4 regions of the Priestia sp. JNUCC 25 genome follow, and region 2 is predicted to be linked to each of the others. Evidence: predicted binding sites of a transcription regulator. Region 2 holds the regulator's gene; each other region holds the start of a gene.

Region 1 (3,209 bases), 1.8 Mb from region 2:
TGGCTACTCATGTACAGGACAGGAAATATAGATAACAGTAGCTCTGCCGATAAACAACCTTTTTAAAGAAAGACATCTTACCGATAAAAATTATAAAAAGGAGAGACGTAAATGAAATTTGATGTATCTAAATTAGTTGAAGCAAAACGTCAAATTGATTCAACTTTACACAAACTCAGACAGACAGTAAAAACGTTTGAAGCTAAAGAAAATGCTGATAGATATAAATCTCAAATTACCTTAGCTAAAAGAAGAATACAAGCATTCGAAATTTCGGTAGCTCTTATTGAAAGAGAAATAAAGGACTTTAATAACAAAAGCTAGGTATCAGCTTTTACAAAGTGCGTATTTGACGCTGCCATTTATTTTATGAATCACAAAACGTCGGAAAATGCTATATAGTAGTAAAAAACATGTTTTAATTCACCTTCAATATTCGCTCAGAGCGGGATACATATGAATAAACCTTATACAATAAGAAAAGAAACCTTGCCAATACTAAGGTTTCTTTTTAGTAAATATAAAATATGTTCTAGGAACTGTATGAACAAAGAATTTTTAGTGAATTACGATAAAATATGTAATGAGAAGGAGGCGATGAAGAATGGAACTAGCTTTTTCACTGACTAATTTAGCTATGAGAGGACTGTTAAGTGTTATTTTTTACGTTCCAGAAGCTTTTTCTTTTGCAGCAAGAAAAATCTCGGGAAATTCAAAGAAGGTGCCATCTTAAACAATCGAAAAAAGCCATCTCTTTTATCACAAGAGATGGCTTTTTTTATCTATATTTATCTTATTTTACCTACATAAACTAAACCATTAGAACGATTGCCGTTCATAGTAACATATTCTACTTTTTTATATTCTACTTCTTCAAATTGATTCGTCCACTCTTTTATGCGCTTTTCACTATGATGACGCAAGATGGCTCCATCAGCTAATTCAAACACTCCATAGGTATGATATTTAGCCAAACCTTTTTCGTAACGGTCTTTGTTTCTCTTATCATGATTGAGCAAAAAATCATTAATATATATGATGCCTCCTGGTTTCAGCACGCGTTTAATCTCGTTTAAAATAGCGTTCTGTTCCTCATCTTTATGCACACATGTTAAAACTGCAAAAAGTAAAACAGCATCTAAAGAATGATTAGGAAAAGGGAGCTTCCCACTTTGAATAACTTGAAAATCAATTTCCGAGTCGTTTGACTTAGCTCTCTTAACCATCTCTTCCGAAAAATCTACACCATGTAAATTTTTATAACCGTAACCTCTTAGTTCAGATAAGGTTCTTCCATAACCACAACCATAATCCAATATGACAGCATCACGGTCAACATGTGTGAGAAATAATTCAGGTTGAAAAGGCGTAGTAAATTCCTTTTTATTAGCTACTTCATTCCAATATTCGTCTTGTTTAATCATGTGTATGAGACAACTCCTTATTGATATATCAACTTTTATTGCATCATAGCATGTAAATAGATAAAATAATGTGAGATATCTCATATTTTTATAACAATAGGAGAAAAAATGAAATTTTTAAACGAGCCTATGCACAGTTACTATATCGAAAAGTATTCGATTCAATCACTTTTTTCCTTTCCGATTACTCCATTTATTCAAGTCTGCCAATTTGAACGTGGTGAGTTTATTTACAAGGAAGGTTCCTACCCTCAATATATTTATTATCTTGTTGAAGGTAAGGCAAAACTCTATGTTACACACGAAAACGGAAAAGTGTCTTTAATTAATTTTTTACAGGCTCCAACATTCATGGGGGAAGTAGAGCTATTAAATTCGCAACAATATTCTAAAGCTATACAAACTGTCACAAAAACCATTTGTTTGGCTATTCCGATTAATGCCTGTAAAAATAAGCTCTTAACAGATGTTACATTTCTCAGGCATTTATGCAGTTTTTTAAGTGAGAAAGCAACTAGAACTTCAGCAAAGTATACCCAAAATCAGGCATATCCGCTTGAGAACCGCCTCGCTGCTTTTATAATGTTGTCGGCTGATGGTAACTTTTATAAAGAGAAACATACTGAAGTATGCGAGTACTTGGGCGTATCATATCGTCATCTGCTCCATGTACTAGCACAACTATGTAAAACAGATATTATTGAAAAGCAGTCACCAGGCTACATCATTAGAGACAGAGAACGTCTTGAAAAACTAGCGAAATTAAATTAAAGATACTCATAATAACCTTACATTTTTAGTTGCTATAATGGATGTTCTAGGAACCTAAAGAGCTAAATATTACAATTTTTAAAGCCCATTAAATAAAAGAGTGCCATCAAAAAATACTGCCTAATTAGGCAGTATTTTTATCTTTTTATGAGAAATGACGATTAAAGGTATCTTCAACTTTATTTAACATACCTTTATATCCTTCTTCATCAAGGTATCCAATACTTCCAAACAGTAAGTGTTCTACAGTCTCAATTCCAGTGAAATCAAATATTCCAATGTCAGATGTTATTTTAAGACCAGCTGTCATTCCAATCTCATCGTAAACTTCATTAGGAGTACCATGAGTATTAATGATCAAGCCTTTTTTACCTTTCAAAAGCTTAATGATTCCTTCTTCACCAGGAGCATAAGCAAACCCGTATGCAAATACTCGATCTACATATCCTTTAAGAATGGCTGGAAGACCTGTCCACCAAATAGGATAAATAAATGTTATAGCGTCTGCATCAGAGATAAATTCTTGTTCTGTTTTAATATCATTAGGAGTTTGTCCTGCTTTCATAGCTTCAGTATCTTCTGGTTTCAATACAGGTTGAAAATCCAATGCATATAAATCACGTACAACAACTTCGTGACCGTTTTTCTTTAATGTATTAACTGTTGTATCCAAGATTGCATGGTTTAAGCTTTCTGGATTTGGATGTGCATAAACAATAAGGTGTTTCATTTCAAATAACCTCCAAGTATTTATTTACTTTCATTTGATTATTAGGGGTAATCTAATATTATAGTCTTAGACGTTTTTTTAAAAGTAGTCATTTTTTTATAACATAGTCACAAAAATAGAACCATAAAGAAGGAGAGGTATTGATTATGGCACGAAGTTGGTTCACCCAACCTCCAGAAGAGCATAAAGAAGTTTGTCCAGTTACACAAACTCAAGACATAATTGCAGGAAAATGGAAAATCATCATTTTATGGCATTTAAGCACAAAAACCAGGAGATTTAAT
Region 2 (3,209 bases):
CCCAACTCCATTAGGGCCAACCAACGCAAGGCTTTCACCTTTTTTAATCCGAAGGTTTGCCTGCTGAACAATATATTTGTGTTCATCATATCCAATAGACACGTTTTCGAGATTTAAGACTTCATTTCCGCTTTGACGCTCAATTTCAAACGAAAAACTAGCTGATTTTTCGCCTTCGTTAGGTCGATTTATTAACTCCATTCGATCGAGCTGTTTACGTCTGCTTTGCGCACGTTTTGTAGTCGATGCGCGGGCGATGTTTCGCTGAATAAAATCATTCAGTTTTGCGACTTCATCTTGCTGCTTTTCGTACTGACGCAACTCTTTTTCATATCGCTCTGCTTTTTGTACAAGGTATTTAGAGTAGTTGCCCGTGTACTTCACCGTTGTTTTTTGTGTGACTTCATACACTTGATTTACGACTTTATCAAGGAAGTAACGATCGTGTGAAACAATTAAAATAGCTCCTTCATACCCTTGCAGAAACTGTTCCAGCCATGCTAAAGTTTCAATATCTAAGTGGTTGGTAGGCTCATCGAGAATAAGTAAGTCCGGCTTTGTTAAAAGCAGTTTTGCAAGCGCCAAGCGTGTTTTTTGTCCACCGCTCAAGGAGGAAATAGGGGTGCTATAGTCAAAGTTTGAAAAACGGAAACCGTGAAGAATAGATCGTGTATCCGCTTCATATTGATAGCCGCCTAAATCTTTGAACGTTACTTGAAGCTGATCGTACTCTTTGGTTAGTTTTTCGTATTGAACTGAATCATTAAAAATGTCTGGATCGCCCATCTTCGTTTCAAGCGTACGTAATTCTTTTTCCATCTTCTTTAACGGAGCAAAGACAGTCATCATTTCTTCCCATATGGAGAGTGTTGACTCAAGAACTGTATCTTGTCCCATATAATCAATGGAAACACCTTTAGGTTTAATAATTTCTCCGCTGTCATAAGAAAGCTGCTCAGCAATAATTTTTAATAAAGTTGATTTACCAGCACCGTTTCGTCCCACTAGGGCAATGCGGTCTTTTGATTGTACTTCTAACTTTATATTCGATAAAATGGGTTCTGCCCCATAGTATTTTGTAATACCGTTCAATTGTAGAATAATCATTTTTTCACCTCTAGTAGTATATCCATAGTGTATTTTAACATATTCTCAACTACAAGTTCTTCCTACAAGCGTTTGTAATTTGTACAGGGACAAGGAAAAATGGTGAAGCGAATGTTTTGATTCATGAAATAAAATGATTTTACGTGCACATTTTATACAGGATACTATGTTAAAATAAGAGATAAGTGCATCTCTGAACTTATATATGATGGATGTAGAAAATCCGTCATGACTAACAAACGAATCCTTTGAAGGGCTAATTGCTTCGTTCTAGCTAACGACTTTAAATAGTGCTGGATAGACAAAAGCCGTCGGGGTGTGAAGCGGAGTATATATAAAACAAGAGAAAAGAGAGAGAATTGGAAGCGCTACCTCAAAGCGGTTGATGCTTTGTGAAAGGTAATGCAATATGACTTGAAAATGTTAGTAATGACATACATGAACTGAGGGGGTACAACGTGAACACTGAACAATTAAAAATACCACAAGCAACGGCTAAACGATTGCCGCTTTATTATCGTTTTTTAAAAAACTTGCATGCTTCTGGTAAACAGCGTGTTTCGTCAGCAGAGTTAAGTGAGGCAGTGAAAGTTGATTCTGCTACTATTCGTCGGGACTTTTCTTATTTTGGAGCATTAGGGAAAAAGGGATACGGCTACAATGTGAATTATTTACTTACATTTTTCCGTAAAACGTTAGACCAAGATGAAGTAACGAAAGTAGCACTGATTGGCGTGGGGAATCTGGGAACGGCCTTTTTAAATTATAATTTTATTAAAAATAATAACACCAAAATTGAGTGCGCTTTTGATGTGATAGAAGATAAAGTCGGTACAAAAGTAGGTGACGTGCCGGTTTATCACCTTGACCAATTGGAAGATTATATGAGTGATGATATCTCAGTGGCGATTTTAACCGTTCCTGCCACTGTTGCTCAGCAAATTACCGATCGTTTAGTGAACTGCGGAATTAAAGGGATTCTAAACTTCACTCCTGCACGCTTAAACGTACCGGATGAGATTCGACTACATCATATTGATCTTGCTGTAGAATTACAGTCGCTTGTCTATTTTTTGAAAAATTATCCTGTTGAATAAGGTGGACTGTGTTACGATTTCCTTAAGTCTAAATTAATAAGGAGAGTGGGAATATGGGGATTGGAGCAGGCAGTTGGATTATTATTGCGATTGTAGCACTGCTTATTTTTGGACCGAAACGGTTACCGGAGCTAGGAAGGTCAGTCGGGCAAACGCTTAGAGAGTTTAAGCATGCCGCTAGCGGTGCATCAGAAGATCGTGAAAAAGATAAACAGCGTCAAGTAGATGACAAAGAGTAAAAGGGTGATCATAGTATGACTGAACAAGAAATGTCAATATATGATCATATAGGAGAGCTGCGAAAACGCATTTTAATTGTTTTATTTTTCTTTGTCATTGCCACAATTGGCGGCTTTTTTATAGCGGATAAGGTTATTGTCTATTTACAGCATGCTGATGAGGCAAAAAATTTAACGATGAATGCATTTAGGCTAACAGATCCAGTTAAGATTTATATGCAGTTTGCTGTTATTATCGGCTGTGTACTTGCAGCTCCTGTTGCACTGTATCAACTTTGGGCATTTATTAGTCCTGGTTTATATGAAAAAGAGCGTAAGGTAACGCTTGGATATATTCCTGTTTCCATTTTTCTCTTTATCGGCGGTGTCTCTTTTTCTTATTTTGTGTTGTTTCCATTTGTCGTCGATTTTATGACGCGCGTTTCTGATGAGCTGAATGTAAACCAAGTGATTGGCATTAATGAATACTTTTCTTTTTTAATGCAGCTCACACTGCCTTTTGGCCTGTTGTTTCAGCTTCCTGTCGTCGTCATGTTTTTGACGCGATTAGGAATTATAACGCCTATGTTTTTATCTCAAATTCGAAAGTATGCCTATTTCGTACTGCTAGTTATTGCCGCACTTATTACACCACCGGAATTGCTCTCGCACATGATGGTGACAGTGCCGCTCTTAATTTTGTATGAAATCAGCATCATTATTTCCCGCATTTCGTATCGCAAAGTGTTAAAGGCAAGGGCAGAGCAAGAAAGAGAAGATGTTAGTA
Region 3 (3,209 bases), 2.4 Mb from region 2:
ACCAGTAACAAATGTAACGCCACGTTTTGTTAAGCTTGATTGAGCGCGCTCTACTAATTCAGCAGGGAAGCCTGGAAGAACTGTAGGAGCTGCTTCTACACAGTATAGAGAAATTTCTTTTGGATCAACACCGTGTTTTAGACATAGGCTTGGCATTAAGTCAGCGTATTCACCAACAAGTTCGATACCTGTTAATCCGCCACCGCCAACTACGATTGTACCGTCAGCTTTATTTTTTGTTTTGCTGTATTCAGCGATACAAGCTTCTACGTGTGCACGTAAACGGTTTGCATCATTTACTGATTTAAGAACGAAGCTGTGCTCTTCTAAACCAGGGATACCGAAGTAAGCAGTTTCACTACCTAACGCTGTAACAAGGTAGTCGTAGCTTAATTTTGTACCATCTTCAAGAGATACTTCACGTTGATCTGGTGAGATTTCTTTTACCGTTGCAATTTTTAAATCAACGTTGTAGTTTTTAAGTAATTTATCAAGTGGTAAAGCTACCGCTTGTTCAGAAACGCCGCCTACAGCTAGACGGTGTAATTCTGTAATGATTTGGTGAGTAGCAAAACGGTTCACTACTGTAATTTTTGCTTCATCCGCACTTAGGTGTTGGCGAGCTGTCATTGCAGTTAATAAACCACCGTAACCGCCGCCTAAAATTAAAATATGTTTTGACATAGTCGATCCTCCGTCCACACTTTTTAATGAAAATTATTTTTGTTTTTCGTTTGTAATGTCTAAATACGCTTGTGCAAAGCGGAATAGTTTTTGAGCTTGTGGATCTTTAAGCATGCGTAATAAACCGAATAAACCGATTGAATTAGAAGCGTTTGCTTCTGCACGATCGTTTGCTTCGATTGCAGTAGCTGCAAGACCTTTTACTGTTCCTTCTACTGGCTCGATAAATTCTTTTACTCCACCAAGTAGATCTTCTTTTAATACGTCGTCAGTTAATAATGATTGCGCAACGTCGTAAGTTTTTGTAAGCACCGTTACCATTTCAGATAATTTTGGTAAATTATCTACAAGAACAGTAAGAGCTTCTTGTACTTCAGGCTTTAACAATTGATCTAACACATCCGCTTGACCTTTGTTAACTGCCGCTTCTGTTTGTACAGCAGCATTTTCCTCTGCAGCTGATTTTTGAATAGTTGATTGAGACATGAAAAGTCCTCCTTTGCTGGATACTGTTGCATATGTAGTTCCTAGTTATCTGCTAGACTTTCAAACTACATTGTGAAGTTGTGAAATCTTGCACATAATTCTATTTTAATTTTAATACGAGATAAAATCAACTCATTTTGTTGAAAAAATAAGTGAAGAACCTCGTAACCCTTTGTTTAATAAAAGTTTATAAAAAATAAAGCGAATAATTGCCTAGGTAAATAAAATTAAAATAGGGAACTAACATGATTCCTCTTCCTACGATAAAACAAATAACGTCATATTTCAACACATAGGAACTTAATATTCTATAAGTATTAAAAAGATAGGGCGCATTTACTATTTAAAGAGTTTTCAAAAAATTACATTGACTTACTATAGTGTTCTACATATAATCATAATATAACATCTTATGTAAGGAGATATAACATGGTTATAGTGGATGAACTTTATCATAATGTGGTCATTACATTGCCTCAATTAAAATTAATTGAATTTATAATGAAGTTAAAAGAAGCTAAAGCACAAGAAATAGAAGATATAAAAACGAAAATTAGTAAATACGAAGAGAAGAAACGTGCTGAAGAAGCTTGGTATCAATCACTATCACCGTTTCGTAAATTTTTTACCGGGCGTCCTTTAAGTCAGCATCAAGCGGTCGAGTATATGGTATACGTAAAGGAACGCTTTAAAAAAATTGATCACCTTAAAGCACAAATGCGAGAACTTCATGAAGTTCTTGAATTAATAAAAGCGGAAAATGAAGAAACAAGTGAAATTACGCTTTCGCCTGCTATTGTACAAGAAATAAAACGATTAAAAAGCAGTGGAGGCGTTGGGATATGAGTGTTAATGAACTAAGTTTAGGGATAAATACAACGTGGGTCGTGTTAACAGCGGCGATGATTTTGTTAATGGAAGGCGGCTTTGCCTTGCTAGAGGCAGGTTTTGTCCGCTATAAAAATAGCGTGAATATTATTATGAAAGTATTCGCTGATATTACAATAGGAACGCTTTGTTTCTATTTAATTGGTTTTGGATTAATGTACGGCGATGATTTAGGTGGAGTTGTCGGTAAAAGCGGTTTTGCGCTCTCAGGTAATTTATCGCACCTTGACATTCCAATTGGGCTTGAAACGTTTTGGCTGTTTCAATGTGCGTTTGTTATTGCGGTCATTTCTATCGTTTCTGGAGCGGTGGCAGAACGAATTAATTTCCGCGCATATCTTTTATATGCGATTTTGATGACTACATTTATTTATCCTATAGCCGGCCACTGGATTTGGGGAGGCGGATGGATTAGTAAGTTAGGGATGCTTGATTTTGCCGGTTCGGCAGTTATCCATGCTCTTGGCGGTTTTTCAGCTTTAGCAGCTGCAATAATGATTGGACCGAGAAAAGGGAAGTTCACGAAAAATGGAATTAGTTCTGTTTCTCTTCCAAGCAATTTGCCGCTTGCATCAGTGGGTGCTTTTTTATTATGGTTTGGATGGTTCGGGTTTAATGCAGGAAGTACGCTAAGTGCCACTGACGTTAGAATTGGTCACATTGCTATTGTCACAATGTTATCAGCAGCAGCAGGCGGAGCAGCTACTTTATTTTATACTTTATTTCGCTACAACCGTTCAGATGCACCTTCTGTAATAAATGGATCGCTTGCTGGACTGGTTGGCATTACGGCCGGGTGCGCTTTTGTTAACACACCATCTGCTATTTTTATTGGAGCTGTATCTGGCTTATTAATGATGGCAGCTACAAACTGGCTCGAAGCACGTCAAATCGACGATCCTGTAGGAGCTTTTCCTGTACACGCTGCTTCGGGAATATGGGGCACGTTGGCTGTGGGCTTGTTTTCTACAGACGGCGGTGTGTTTACAGGAGGAGGCTGGACGTTACTTGGCGTTCAACTTCTTGGGTTAATCGCTCTATGCGCTTGGGGATTTGTTACGACGTGGATAGGGTTAAAGGTTATTTCCTTGGTGGTTCCGCTTCGATCTACGGAAGAAGAAGAAGAAGTGGGCTTAGATATCAGCTACCAC
Region 4 (3,209 bases), 260 kb from region 2:
AGATGCAAAAGATCTTGCATTGGCTACATATGCAGGTAAGGTGAAAATGGTAGAATATGATCAAAATGCAGCGATTTTCACAGTGAAAATAATCAAAGATAATACGGAATACACGGTTACAATCGATGCGGTTTCGGGTGAAATCACAAATGTAAAACAAGATAAGCTTCAACTGTTAACGGAGAACGCTGTAAAAGATCTTGCTTTAAAACATCAAGAAGGAAAAGTAGAGCATATTGAGCTTATAACAGAAAACTCAATAACTGTATACGTAGTAACCTTAGTTAGCGGAAGCAAGCAGCAGACGCTTAAGTTCGATGCTTATACGGGACAAGAGTGCTCATAATTTTTTATCTTAAAACATAAAACATACATTTCATTTTTCATTCATATCAAGCAGAGGGTGCTTCAAGGCATCCTCTGCTTTTCTATTTATAACTAGAAACGGGGCTGTTTATCTATGTTAAGATAAATGTAGATTATTGTTGTAAAATGGATAGAACTAGAATGAAATAAATTAAATAGATAGGGTGTACACATGAGAAAAGAAGTACAAGTTATAGCCAAAGAAACTTTTATTAAAAAAGTGAACAAGGGTTATCCACTCATTGAAAAAGATGCGCTTGTTGATGGTCATAAACTGCAAGAAGAAGGGGTTATTATTAACTTAGTTACTCCCAAGAATCAATTTTTAGCCAAAGGCTATTATGGAAAACAAAACAAAGGCTACGGATGGATTCTTACGAAGAAGAAAAGTGAGCAAATTGACGCGGCGTTTTTTGCTAGAAAAATTCAGCAAGCTATTTCATCTCGTCATGACTTTTATGCGTCTGAAGACACAACTGCTTTTCGCATATTTAATAGTGAAGGTGACGGAATCGGCGGCTTGATTATTGATTATTATGACGGATATTACGTCATGAGTTGGTATAGTGAAGGAATTTATCAATTTAAAGAATACGTCATTGAAGCCTTAAAGTCTGCGCCTAACTTTAAAGGGCTGTACCAGAAAAAACGTTTTAACGTAAAGGGGCAGTATATTGAAGAAGATGATTTTGTAGCAGGGGATAAAGGTGAATTCCCTTTAATTGTAAAAGAAAATGGTATTCGTTTTGCCGTTTACTTAAATGACGGAGCGATGGTGGGAGTCTTTTTAGATCAGCGAGACGTCCGTAAAACGATTCGAGATAAATATGCAAAAGGAAAGACCGTGCTAAATATGTTTTCGTATACAGGCGCATTTTCAGTGGCGGCCGCTCTTGGAGGAGCTGCGAAAACAACAAGTGTCGATTTAGCCAACCGCAGCTTGGCAAAAACAATTGAGCAATTTAGTGTAAATGGAATTGATCACGAAGCACAGGACATTATCGTAGAAGATGTTTTCAAGTATTTTAAATATGCGGTCAAGAAGAACATGACCTTCGATCTTGTGGTGCTAGATCCGCCAAGCTTTGCTAAGTCGAAAAAGCATACGTTTAGCGCGGCAAAAGACTACAAAGATTTATTAAAAGAAGCCATTGCGCTTACAAAGCCAAACGGTGTCATTGTAGCATCTACGAATGCAAGCAATTTTGATATGAAAAAATTCCATTCGTTTATTGAAAAAGCTTTTAATGAAAAAGGGGAACGGTACAAAATGATGGAGCAGTTCGCTCTTCCATCTGATTTTAAAACAATAAAAGAATTTAAGTCAGGTAATTATTTAAAAGTCGTGTTTATTCAAAAAATAAATCGCTAAATGCAAGGCTGCATGATGAACTCATGCAGTTTATTTATTTTTGATAAAATAACGATTACAAGCTATTTGAAGGGGACAAAATGAAGGTAGGAGATAAATATTGTCAATATATATGATAAAATAATAAAGGAATTATGCTCAATACTTCACAATTTTACAATATCATCCTTACGAAACGTATTTTTACAATTATTTTATTTTAAATGGGATAAGTATTGGGTACGAAGTAGAAAGAGCATACTACTACTATTATTAAAAAACATGAAAGGAGAAAGATTATGGCTGAAATAACAAAAAAGCCTGCCGGCGAAGTGAAATTTATTCCTTTATTAATTTGTCTGGCAATCGGACTTGTTTTATGGTTTATTACACCTCCGTCCGGACTTGATGTGAAGGCTTGGCACTTATTCGCTATTTTTGTGGCTACTATCGTAGGGCTTATCATTAAACCATTGCCATTAGGCAGTGTAGCTATTTTATCTTTAACCATTATTGTATTAACTAATACATTAACACTTGAACAATCGCTCAGCGGTTTTCAAAATACGACGATTTGGTTAATCGTTATTGCATTCTTTATTTCTAGAGGTTTTATTAAGACTGGTCTAGGAACAAGGGTTGCCTATATCTTCGTTCGTTTGTTCGGTAAAAAGACGTTGGGATTATCGTATTCTCTTATCGTAAGTGACTTGCTTTTATCACCTGCAATGCCGTCTAATACAGCACGAGCTGGAGGAATTATTCTTCCAATCATTCGTTCTTTATCCGAAACATATGGATCGAGAACTGGAGACGGTACGGAGCGCAGAGTCGGTGCTTTCTTAACAAAAGTATCGTTTCAAGGAGATATGATCACATCCGCTATGTTTGTAACAGCAATGGCGGCCAATCCTCTTGCTGTTAAAATGACGGAACAAATTACAGGAAAGACTATTTCATGGGTTGGCTGGGCAGCGGCTGCAATTGTACCTGGAATTATTAGTTTAATTGTTATTCCGCTTGTTATTTATAAGCTGTATCCGCCAGAATTAAAAGAAACACCGGAAGCATCTGAAATTGCAGTAAAAAAATTAAATGAGATGGGTCCGCTAAAGAAAGAAGAATGGTACATGATTGGCGTATTTTTACTCCTTCTTGTGCTGTGGATTTTTGGCGCTAATTTAAATATTAATGCAACAACAACTGCTTTTATTGGTCTATGTACGCTGCTTTTAACGCAAGTACTAAGCTGGTCGGACATCAAAAAAGAACAGGGAGCATGGGATACATTAGTTTGGTTTGCTGTGTTGGTTATGATGGCAACCTTCTTAAATGATCTAGGCATGATTCCTTGGTTCAGTGATCTGATGAAAGGCACTGTTAGTCATATGTCTTGGATGACGGCGTTGATTGTACTAGCTGTTGCGTATTTTTATTCTCACTACTTTTTTGCGAGTAATACGGCTCACGTCAGCGCTATGTACGCAGCATT

The links. Region 2 encodes Rex, which represses fermentation and respiration genes when NADH is low (regulators of the CRP and FNR family bind a similar motif). Its sites were predicted from a motif close to TTGTGAAATATTTCACAA; they were not measured.
Region 1: yeiL (transcriptional regulator YeiL) is a predicted target of Rex. The motif match lies at 1,493-1,510, and genes of this name have one in related genera.
Region 3: JNUCC25_RS13315 (DUF1641 domain-containing protein) is a predicted target of Rex. The motif match lies at 1,249-1,266, and genes of this name have one in related genera.
Region 4: JNUCC25_RS26330 (anion permease) is a predicted target of Rex. The motif match lies at 1,873-1,890, and genes of this name have one in related genera.

What each region holds. Positions count from the first base shown of each region.
Region 1 covers NZ_CM132211.1:3,503,844-3,507,052, reverse strand. Annotated here, with positions in the region: gene JNUCC25_RS18315 (hypothetical protein) at 112-324, shown strand; gene JNUCC25_RS18310 (hypothetical protein) at 605-733, shown strand; gene JNUCC25_RS18305 (class I SAM-dependent methyltransferase) at 789-1,424, opposite strand; gene yeiL (transcriptional regulator YeiL) at 1,533-2,195, shown strand; gene JNUCC25_RS18295 (NAD(P)H-dependent oxidoreductase) at 2,341-2,925, opposite strand; gene JNUCC25_RS18290 (winged helix-turn-helix transcriptional regulator) at 3,072-3,209, shown strand, end outside.
Region 2 covers NZ_CM132211.1:221,007-224,215, forward strand. Annotated here, with positions in the region: gene JNUCC25_RS01305 (ABC-F family ATP-binding cassette domain-containing protein) at 1-1,107, opposite strand, end outside; gene JNUCC25_RS01310 (redox-sensing transcriptional repressor Rex) at 1,566-2,204, shown strand; gene tatA (twin-arginine translocase TatA/TatE family subunit) at 2,258-2,443, shown strand; gene tatC (twin-arginine translocase subunit TatC) at 2,459-3,209, shown strand, end outside.
Region 3 covers NZ_CM132211.1:2,610,010-2,613,218, reverse strand. Annotated here, with positions in the region: gene JNUCC25_RS13320 (NAD(P)/FAD-dependent oxidoreductase) at 1-684, opposite strand, end outside; gene JNUCC25_RS13315 (DUF1641 domain-containing protein) at 718-1,170, opposite strand; gene JNUCC25_RS13310 (hypothetical protein) at 1,600-2,016, shown strand; gene JNUCC25_RS13305 (ammonium transporter) at 2,013-3,209, shown strand, end outside.
Region 4 covers NZ_CM132211.1:5,024,680-5,027,888, reverse strand. Annotated here, with positions in the region: gene JNUCC25_RS26340 (PepSY domain-containing protein) at 1-346, shown strand, start outside; gene JNUCC25_RS26335 (class I SAM-dependent rRNA methyltransferase) at 539-1,738, shown strand; gene JNUCC25_RS26330 (anion permease) at 2,017-3,209, shown strand, end outside.